Regions from separate parts of the Rhizobium sp. 42MFCr.1 genome, predicted to be linked through region 1. Evidence: riboswitches for the same ligand, from Rfam matches in the RefSeq annotation. Region 1 holds a riboswitch; the other holds the start of a gene.
What was found. Region 1 has a riboswitch for thiamine pyrophosphate ahead of thiC (phosphomethylpyrimidine synthase ThiC). Riboswitches for the same ligand answer to the same signal wherever they lie in the genome.

Region 1 (5,319 bases):
GGAAAGCGTAGCTTTGGCTGCCGTCTTCGGTCACGAGACAATCGTGGTGGCGCCGGCCATTCCCGATCAGGACCGTTTGACCCACAACGGTCACGTCGTCGGTCGTGGTGTCGACAAGCCGCTGCCGATTGCCGAGCTTTTCGATGCAAGTGGTGGAACCGAAGTGCTGGTCCGCGATGCCGAAACGGACAGCGATCTCGACCAAGTGGTTGAGGCACGCGATTGGAAGAGGGCCCTTGCTGTCGGCGCCCGCGGTATCGGAGCTGCACTTGCCCGCAAGATCGGACAGTCGAACAGGACAAGCAACGCTTTTGCCGCATCGAGCCGGACCGTCTTTGCCTTCGGCTCCCGCGACCCGATCACAACAGCACAAATGGCCAGGCTGGAGGGTACCGGCTGCCTCGCCGCTGCCATCGATGCATCCATGGGAGCAGTGCCTTCCGACGCACAAGTTGGCTTGCCGTTACTCGTCCGCTGTACTGGCGAAATCAGCGGCGAAGCCGTGGCAGTTGCCGACCGCTTCGCAAAAGGCGTAAAATCCATCATAGAGATGACGCGCCCGGACATGCTGATGGTCGGCGGTGGCGATACGGCACTGGCAGTTTTTCGCGAGCTCGGCATTCGGGTTCTGAGGCCGCAGGGCGAAATCGAGGCGGGTATTCCGTGGTTCGACGTCGTAACGGCAGACGGCCTGCGTCTGCGCTGCGCGGTGAAGTCCGGGGGCTTCGGTAATTCGGATAGTTTGGTAAGACTGATCGCGCAGAATCAGGCGGCATAGTTCATGCCGACGGGGAGAGTGAAGGTGGACGAAGCAAACGGTGTACCGGCGAACGCGCAAGCGGCGCCTGCGGCAAAGCCGGAGCGCGGCAAGGCCGTCAAGCTGGTCGATCGCGTCTTCGACCAGTTGCAGGAGCGTATCCGCTCGGGAAACTATCCGCCGGATTCGCGGCTTCCCGGTGAGCATGAGCTTGCATCGATGCTCGGCGTGTCGCGTCCGATCGTGCGCGACGCCTTGGCACGGTTGCGCGATCAAGGCATCGTCTATGCCCGTCAGGGAGCCGGCACCTTCGTCAGCGCCCACGGTTCGCCGACGACGCAGCTTTCCTATTCGCCGGTCAAGACGATCGCCGATATCCAGCGCTGCTACGAGTTTCGACTGACGATCGAGCCTGCCGCCGCCTACTTTGCTGCCAAGCGCCGTGACGAAGCGGCGATCCAGAGGATTGCCGCAGCGCTCGCCGATCTGCGCGAGGCGACCAGCCACCAGCTCCATCGCACCGACGCCGACTTCACCTTCCATCGGGCCGTCACCGAAGCCGCCAACAACCACTATTACACAGCCTCGATCGATGCCCTGAAGGCCCACATCGCCGTCGGCATGCACCTTCACGGCCTATCGCTGCTTGGTCCGCGTCAGGGCCTCGAGCAGGTCTACGAGGAGCACAACAAGATCTACCTCGCCATCGTCGAAGGACGTGCGGAAGACGCGCGGGCTTTGATGAAGGCGCATCTTGAGGGTTCGCAGAGCCGCCTCTTCGAAGGCCGCGCTCTGGACCTTTCCATGTAGTTGCGGCAGTCGGCTTGACAGCTTTGCTGCTCTGGCTCTAACCTTTTTACATTCACCAGGGGGGTCCCGGCAAGGGGCTGAGATACTGCTATCGTGCGCAGTGACCCGTTGAACCTGATCCAGTTCATACTGGCGTAGGGACGGTGCAAGCGCTCGAAAGCATTGGATTCACGCGTGGAATCCGTGCCGGCGTCTTTTCATCATTCCGGCTGAGGACTGGGTCTCCAAACTTAAAACTTGGAGCCTCAAACCATGAATATTGCCGCAAAGACCATCACCCCGACCGTTACAACAGGCCCCCTACCGGCCTCTCGGAAAATCTACATCCCTGGGGACATTCACCCCGATGTCCGCGTGCCGATGCGCGAAATCAGCGTCCACCCGACATCGGGCGAGCCACCGGTCACAGTCTATGATTCCTCCGGCATCTATACGGTCGAAGGCGCTGACATCAGCATCGAGCAGGGGCTTCCGGAACTGCGCCGCAGCTGGGTGCTCGCGCGCGGCGACGTCGAAGCCTATCGGGGTCGCCAGGTGCGCCCCGAGGATAACGGCTTTGCCAGCGGCGAGCGGCTGACGCCGGAATTTCCCGCCAAGCGCCAACCGCTCCGCGCCAAGGACGGCAAGGCCGTGACCCAGCTCGCCTATGCGCGCGCCGGTATCATCACGCCCGAGATGGAGTTCATCGCCATCCGCGAAAATCTCGGCCGCAAGGCTAAGGCCGAGGCAATTGTGCGCGACGGTGAGAGCTTCGGCGCCCATATTCCCGATCACGTCACCCCGGAATTCGTCCGACAGGAAGTCGCCGCCGGCCGCGCCATCATCCCCGCCAACATCAACCACCCGGAAGCCGAGCCGATGATCATCGGCCGGAACTTCCTGGTGAAGATCAACGCCAATATCGGCAACTCCGCCGTCACCTCCTCGATGGCCGAAGAGGTCGAGAAGATGGTCTGGGCCGCGCGCTGGGGCGCCGACACCGTGATGGATCTCTCCACCGGCCGCAACATCCACAACATCCGCGAATGGATCATCCGCAACTCGCCGCTGCCGATCGGCACCGTGCCGCTCTATCAGGCGCTGGAGAAGGTCGAGGGTATCGCCGAGAACCTGACCTGGGAGGTCTATCGCGATACGCTCATCGAGCAGGCGGAGCAGGGCGTCGACTATTTCACGATCCATGCCGGCGTGCGGCTTCACTACATCCCACTTACGGTCAACCGCGTCACCGGCATCGTTTCACGCGGCGGCTCTATCATGGCCAAGTGGTGTCTTCATCACCATCGCGAAAGCTTCCTTTACGAGCATTTCGAGGAGATCTGCGACATCTGCCGCGCCTATGACGTCTCCTTCTCGCTCGGCGACGGCCTGCGTCCGGGTTCGATTGCCGACGCCAACGACGCCGCACAATTCGCCGAGCTGGAGACCCTCGGCGAACTGACGAAGATCGCCTGGGCCAAGGACTGCCAAGTCATGATCGAGGGCCCGGGCCATGTCCCGATGCACAAGATCAAGGAAAACATGGACAAGCAGCTCGCCGTCTGCGGCGAGGCGCCTTTCTACACGCTGGGACCACTGACGACAGATATCGCCCCGGGCTATGACCACATCACTTCGGGCATCGGTGCTGCGATGATTGGCTGGTTCGGTACGGCGATGCTCTGCTACGTCACCCCGAAGGAGCATCTGGGTCTCCCCGACCGCAACGACGTGAAGACCGGCGTCATCACCTACAAGATCGCCGCCCACGCCGCCGATCTCGCCAAGGGTCACCCGGCAGCTCAATCGCGCGATGATGCGCTGTCGCGCGCCCGCTTCGAATTCCGATGGGAGGATCAATTCAACCTGTCGCTCGATCCGGAGACGGCCCGCAGCTTCCACGACGAGACGCTGCCGAAGGAAGCGCACAAGGTGGCGCACTTCTGCTCCATGTGTGGCCCGAAGTTCTGCTCGATGCGGATTTCGCACGACATCCGCGCTGAAGCGCAGAAAGAAGGGCTCGACGCCATGGCGGCGAAATACCGCGAGGGTGGCGATCTCTATATGCCGATCGATACCATCCAAGAGTCGCGTGACTGAGATGCATGTCCTCGTCAAAGGGGCCGGCGTTGCCGGCCTCACGGTCGCGCACGAACTCACTCTTCGAAGTGCTGACGTCACCGTTATGGATCCGAATCCAGATTTCGGCCAGGCAGCATCATGGCTCGCGGGCGGCATGCTGGCACCGTGGTGTGAGCGTGAAGGCGCGGACGAAGCCGTCTTGCTGCGTGGCCGCGGTGCCATCGATCGGTGGGACATGATGCTGCCCGGCGAGGTACACCGAAACGGCACGCTGGTCGTTGCCCCCGCGCGCGACCAGGGTGAACTCGATCGCTTTGCCAGCCGCACCAGCGGCCATGAATGGCTGGGCGAGGAGCAGATCGGCCCATTGGAGCCGGCTCTCGCAGGCCGCTTCAGGCGTGCTCTGTTCTTCCCGCTGGAAGGACATCTCGATCCGAGACGAGTGCTGGGTCTACTGCGAGAAAAGCTCGCCGCTCGGGGCGTAGCATTCATCGACCAAGTGGCCGAGACCACCGGCTACGACGACATCGTCGATTGCACGGGCGCAGCACGCATTGGGCGAACGAGTGGGCTTCGCGGCGTGCGCGGCGAAATGCTCTATCTACACACGCCCGAAGTCGACCTCGCCAGACCCGTTCGCCTGCTGCATCCGCGCTTCCCCGTCTATATCGTTCCGCGTGGAAATGGCCTGTTCATGGTGGGCGCCACCATGATCGAGACCGAGTTCGCCGGTCCCATCTCGGCGCGTTCGATGATGGAACTGCTGAACGCCGCCTACGCTGTGCATCCCGCCTTTGCGGACGCTACCGTTATCGAAACCGGCGCGGGCATCCGGCCGGCATTCGCCGACAATTTTCCACGCGTGACCCGCGAGGCCGAGGCGGTCGTGCTCAACGGCCTCTATCGCCACGGCTTCCTGCTGGCGCCTACCATGGCGCAGGAAGCTGTGGACCTTGTCTTCTCCAGAACCGAACCAGGAGGAAATTGCCGATGAAACTGATCGTCAACGGCGAGTATCACGACCTCGCTGCGCCAACTTTGTCCGAACTGCTGACGCTGATGGAATACGAAGGCGACTGGCTGGCGACCGCCGTCAACGGCGAAATCGTCCACCGCGAGGACCGCGCCGACCACGCGCTCAACGACAATGACAGGATCGAAATCCTGTCGCCGATGCAGGGAGGCTGACCATGCTGACGCTCTACGACACCGTAGTCTCCTCCCGCCTGCTTCTCGGCACCGCACGGTATCCTTCACCTGCGACCCTCGCGGAGGCCGTCAAGCGATCGGGAACGGAGATCGTCACCGTCTCGCTGCGCCGCGAGACCGCGGGCGGACGGAGCGGCAGTGCCTTCTTCGAGATGATACGGGCATTCGGCGTTCGAGTTCTGCCGAACACGGCTGGCTGCCATGGCGTCTCCGAGGCCGTGCTGACAGCCAAGATGGCGCGCGAACTCTTCGGCACCAATTGGATCAAGCTGGAGGTAATCGGCAATCACGATACGCTTCAGCCTGATGTTTTCGGCTTGGTGGAAGCCGCCCGCATCCTTTCCGCCGAGGGCTTTGAGGTCTTTCCCTACACGACCGACGACCTCGTGGTGGCCGAGAAGCTGCTCGAAGCGGGTTGCCGGGTATTGATGCCATGGTGCGCCCCGATCGGCAGTGCCGCGGGACCGCTCAACCTCTCGGCG
Region 2 (5,319 bases), on a different contig from region 1:
CGCCCCTGGACCTGCACGGGAGTTCGCTTGACCAGCAGCTGGGAGCAGATCTGATGGCCCGGCGTATCGATCAGTCCTCATTTCCGTGAAGGAGCCGGAACCCGATGACGTCGAGGTCGACGTCTCAAAGGCCCGAATCTGAAGAAGGTGCTTTCGGTCGGACCGCAGGCGTCGGCGGGTCAGGAAGCTTCACCGGAACGTCCGGCTTTTGGGCCCGATTGTCGATTGTTGCGGGTGCGGCCGGGCCGCTTTCATCAAAGTTCACTGATATCCCGAAGAGCTTCCACTGACGATCGACAGGCGCATAGAGTAGCTCGAAATGCACCTGGATTGGCACCGACGGAAAGAACCCCGCCATATGCAACTTGCCGTCTGGCTCGATCTGCGGAAGCAAGGTTAGTTGCGGCTCGATAACCGCAAGGCCACTCAGGTCGTATCCCTGTTTTCGTTGCGAGGCAAAGATCTCTGCAAGTTGCGCGGAATTATTGGCCTGAAAGCCTGGCGAGCCGAGTTCCCGCAGAACGGTGTAGTTGCCAGTCTTGTTCGCCTGGTCGAGGGCAAGAAGCGTGTTTCGCACAAGGATAAGGACGCCATTTCGATCGATATCTGCCGGACGCGGTGCTTTTGACACATCTTCCTTTGGGGATTTCTTGATTTCGGCGCGAACGGGGCTTTCAAGGCCGGCCTCTATGCAAAGGACTGCCAGCGCCGCGAGGATAAATTTGAACGGCAAATGCATCGTTTGGGATCTCGGCTCGCGTGAACCGAGCGGCTGTAGCGCTCGGACGATCACCACGTGAATGTCAACCCCGCAGTCCCACCGAAGGTACCTTCGCTCGCCCCTACGCCGACGCCGCCATGGATCAGCAGATTCTCTGTAATTCGCGCATAAGCGCTGCCAGCGAAAGCGTTCTCGCCTTCGAACGTGCCCCAATTGATGGACACCGCAAAGTTCTTGTCATTCGGAAGGGTTCCCCCACCCATCGCCAGCGCCATCGCCGTGCCCTCGTAGGCCTTGTCGATGCGTCCATTCATCGGCGACATGCCGGATTCGAGGCTGCTGACGCGATTGTCGAGGGAATCGATGGCGTTTGTATTTGCGGTTACACGCGTATCGAGGCCGGCGATCTCAGTCGTATGGAGGTTGAGAACGTTGGTATTGTTCGTGATGCGCGTCTCGTGATCGGCAAGTTCGTTCGTGTTCTGGGCGACATTCTGATTGGTGGCGTACAGCTGGGAGCCGTTGATCGCATCCGTCGAGGTCGCCGAAATCGTGCCGGGCGCGACGTTGACGATCTTTCGCTCGGCAGCCGGCGCCCCGACGGAGACGACATTGGCGATACCACCATCCGTCGAACCAGCTCCGAGCGCCACCGAATTCTGCCCTGATGACACTGAGCCGGTACCGAGGGCAAGACTATTGGGGCCCTGGGCACTGCTGTTAAATCCAATCGCTGTTGCCTGATTGCCAGAGGACGAACTTCTATTACCAACCGCAGTGCTATTGCCACCACTTGCACTGCTGTCACCTCCGAGCGCGACTGCGCCGCCAGCACTGGCAACGCTTCTAACGCCAGCAGCCAAGGTATCAACACTGGTGCCTTGACTGCCGACCCCAATGGCAGTCGCACCGGCACCCGTCGTCAGGCTTCGAACACCAACGGCCGTGCTGTCCACACTCTGCGCATTGCTGTCGACCCCCAGGGCAGTCGCGCCAGCGCCGGCAGCTCTGCTATTTTCCCCGATGGCTGAGCTGTTGAATCCCGAGGCGTTGCTGCCCAAACCAACCGCGACCGCGCCCCTGTCTGTCGCCTGAGAATTTTGCCCAACTGCCACCGATGATGCACCGGAAGCATTCGTCGTTGTGCCGAGGGCAGTGGCGGCTCCGCCTGTCGCGCTGCTTCGGAAACCGAAAGCGGAGTTTTCTCCCGCGGCGCCCCCCGCTGTCGCATTGGTTCCGCAGGCGACGTCATTGGCACCACCGGCAGTCGCCCCGTCTCCCGAGCCTGTCGTGTTTTCACAGACGAACTGGGCCCGAGCAGGAGCGGGCGAGAATGTTGTTATGGTAGCAGATAGGAGAACACACACGGCAGGAAGCGATACAGATACTGCAGCATGAGGTGTTCGCATCAAGACCTCCCTTCGGTCGCCAACCGAGTTGGACGATTGCATCGGCATTGTCTTGCCGGCCTATTGGCCGCGTGTAATCAAGCAGTCTGGTGGGTCAGAAACGAAAATCGTCGGCCGCCCATGGACCCCGGATTTACCCAGCGAGCGGGAGTATGCCATTTGACACAATTCCAGGAAAGTAAACAAAAATAAGTAAATGCAACACGATCGCTGTTTCGGCTGCCGTCCAACAATGCTTACAGCTGCCGACTTTGGAATAACCGCCGAAATTTTGGAAAGTGCCATGGTTCGGACAAACGAAAACCGGCGCCGGAATCCGTAACAGGTTGCTCACCGAAATCCAGAAGTGAGCAGTTTGCAGGAGGAAATCCAAGTCCTTCCGGCAGCTGTATTATGGCGCGCTATCGGATGAGTGATGCAACCGCCAGAAGGCCGGCAGGCGCCGCGCGCCTCCTGCTGGGCGTTTCCCGGCATCGCCGGGCTCACCCGGCGATGCCCATTTTTTGGATGACAGGCGCGTGCTTCTCTGCGAGAAGAAGGCAATGAGAGACAGGGGCGCCCCTCGAAAGATGGGCTGAGAAGGACCCTTTGAACCTGAACCGGATAATGCCGGCGGAGGGAGTCGCTCGGGACGTTTCGCCTCCTGCGTCAGTCCCCGCGCCTTTCTCCCCGATCGAAAGGCGCACCATGACAGATCAGACTTTGCCGGGAAACCTGCTGAGCGAGTTGCGCGCGCAACCGCCGCTCGTGCACTGCATCACCAACTTCGTTGCCATGAACATCGCAGCCAATGTGCTTCTGGCCGCTGGTGCGTCTCCCGCCATGGTGCATGCCGAAGAAGAGGCTGGCGAGTTTGCGGCGATCGCGGGCGCACTGACAATCAACATCGGCACACTGTCGTCATCCTGGTTGCGCGGGATGGAGGCGGCAGCCCTCGCCGCCAGCCAGTCCGGCAAGCCATGGGTTCTCGATCCGGTCGCCCACTATGCCACCTTATTCCGCCGGGCGGCCGTTGATCGGCTCCTGGAACTCGGTCCGACGGTCATTCGCGGCAACGCCTCCGAGATCATCGCCCTTTCCGGTGGCGAAAGTCAGGGCCAGGGGGTGGACAGTCGTGACGGGGTCGAACAGGCCGAGGAATCCGCCCGGCTGCTTGCAAGGACACACGGTGCAACGGTCGCGGTAACCGGCGTCGTCGATTTCGTCACCGACGGTGAACGAGCTGCCTGGATTGAAGGCGGGTCGGCCTTGATGCCTAAGGTGACCGCACTCGGTTGCGCACTGACCTGCCTCGTCGGAGCATTCACGGCGATCCGGCCTGCCGCGCCGTTCGAGGCAACGGTTGCCGCGCTTACGACCTTTGCTGTTGCCGGCGAGATGGCAGCCAGCAGGGCGGACGGCCCCGGTTCGTTTTCTCCGGCGTTTCTCGATGCGCTTGCAGCGCTTGACGCCCCGCTCCTCGATCGCCATGCGAGGGTGCGTTCCGCATGAGGACCATCGACCTTTCACTTTATCTCGTCCTCGATCCCGGTCTTTGTGCCGGCTTCGGGTTGGTGGAGACCGCGCGGGCGGCTGTTGCCGGCGGAGCGAGCGTTGTCCAGCTGCGCGACAAGCATGCCGATACACCCCTGATGATCGAAACAGGTCGGGCGCTCAAGGCGGCTTTGTCTGGCACGGGTGCCTTGCTCATCGTCAACGATGACGTCGAGGCTGCCGTCGCAATTGGTGCTGACGGTCTGCACATCGGGCAAGAGGACATGGATGCGCCAACTGCCCGCGCGCGGATTGGAGACGATATGATCCTTGGCCTCTCCGTTGAGACCGAGGCACTGGCTGCGGGGATCGATCCGGCAATCGTCGACTACGCGGGTATCGGCCCGGTCTTTGCGACATCAACGAAGGCGGATCACAAGGAGCCGATCGGTTTCGCTGGCCTTGCTCGCCTCGTGCGCATCTGCCCCGTTCCCGCAGTCGCAATCGGCGGGCTGAAGGCGGCTCATGTCGAGGATGTTTTTGCTGCCGGGGCTGACGGTCTTGCCGTCGTCTCTGCAATCTGCGGCACGCGTGACCCTGAGGCGGCGGCTCGCGAGATCGCGGAAAACATCAGAAAGGTTCACCGATGATCCGGAACGTTCTCTCCATTGCCGGGTCCGATCCTTCTGGCGGCGCCGGAATCCAGGCGGACCTGAAGGCCTTCTCCGCCCGCGGTGTCTACGGCATGGCGGCGCTGACCGCGCTGACCGCGCAAAACACACAGGGCGTTTGCGGGGTCCATCTGGTTCCGGCTGCCTTCGTCGCCGACCAGATCAAGGCAGTGTTTGCCGATGTCCGCGTTGATGCAATCAAGATCGGCATGATTGCCAATGCCGAAATCGCCGACGCTGTCGCCGATGCGATCGAACCCCACAAGGGCATTCCGATCGTTCTTGATCCTGTCATGGTCGCCAAGGGCGGGGCTAGCCTCCTCGATCTGTCTGCGGTCGACGTCCTCACCCGGCGGCTGCTGCCGCTTGCGACGCTGCTTACTCCCAATCTTCCGGAAGCCGCAGCACTCCTGCATGGGCCTTCGGCCGATACCCGCGCGGACATGGCTGAGCAGGCGCAAAGCCTGCGTGCTCTTGGCCCGGAGGCGGTGCTGGTCAAGGGCGGTCATCTGCCAAGCCAGGAGAGCCCTGATGTCCTGGCGACAGCCGCGGGACTGAGCTGGTTCGAGGGGCTCCGGATACCGACGGCGAACACGCATGGCACCGGCTGTACGCTATCGAGCGCGCTTGCCGCCGAGCTCGCGAAGGGGGCGACGCTGCCCGAGGCAGTGGCGGATGCGAAAAGCTACCTCGCCCATGCCGTCGCGCAGGCGGATACGCTTTCTGTCGGTTCCGGGCACGGGCCGGTTCAGCATTTTCACGAGCTTTGGACGTTGAGAGAAGGACATTCGAGATGACATTGGCAATCAGCGAACAGACCGTCATCATCACCGGGGCCGGGCGTGGCCTGGGCGCCGCCATCGCTGCTGCCTTTGCCCGCGAAGGCGCGAAGGTCGCAATCAACTACCGCAACAGCCGCATCGAGGCCGAGGCGCTTGCCGCGTCGTTGGGTGATCGTGCCCGAGCCTTCCAGGCGGATGTCCGCGACAGCGAGGCCGTCAAGCGCATGGTGGTCGAGGTCAAGGATACACTCGGTGCGCCGACG

Region 2: linked by a shared signal. The riboswitch ahead of thiM (hydroxyethylthiazole kinase) and the one ahead of thiC (phosphomethylpyrimidine synthase ThiC) in region 1 are both predicted to bind thiamine pyrophosphate.

What each region holds. Positions count from the first base shown of each region.
Region 1 is NZ_KB897821.1:159,988-165,306, forward strand. It holds gene C934_RS0106315 (four-carbon acid sugar kinase family protein) at 1-778, shown strand, start outside; gene C934_RS0106320 (FadR/GntR family transcriptional regulator) at 803-1,567, shown strand; TPP riboswitch at 1,615-1,726, shown strand; gene thiC (phosphomethylpyrimidine synthase ThiC) at 1,820-3,646, shown strand; gene thiO (glycine oxidase ThiO) at 3,648-4,622, shown strand; gene thiS (sulfur carrier protein ThiS) at 4,619-4,816, shown strand; gene C934_RS0106340 (thiazole synthase) at 4,819-5,319, shown strand, end outside.
Region 2 is NZ_KB897839.1:10,235-15,553, forward strand. It holds gene C934_RS35725 (hypothetical protein) at 125-739, opposite strand; gene C934_RS36190 (YadA-like family protein) at 790-2,178, opposite strand; TPP riboswitch at 2,672-2,768, shown strand; gene thiM (hydroxyethylthiazole kinase) at 2,818-3,621, shown strand; gene thiE (thiamine phosphate synthase) at 3,618-4,253, shown strand; gene thiD (bifunctional hydroxymethylpyrimidine kinase/phosphomethylpyrimidine kinase) at 4,250-5,071, shown strand; gene C934_RS0119970 (3-oxoacyl-ACP reductase) at 5,068-5,319, shown strand, end outside.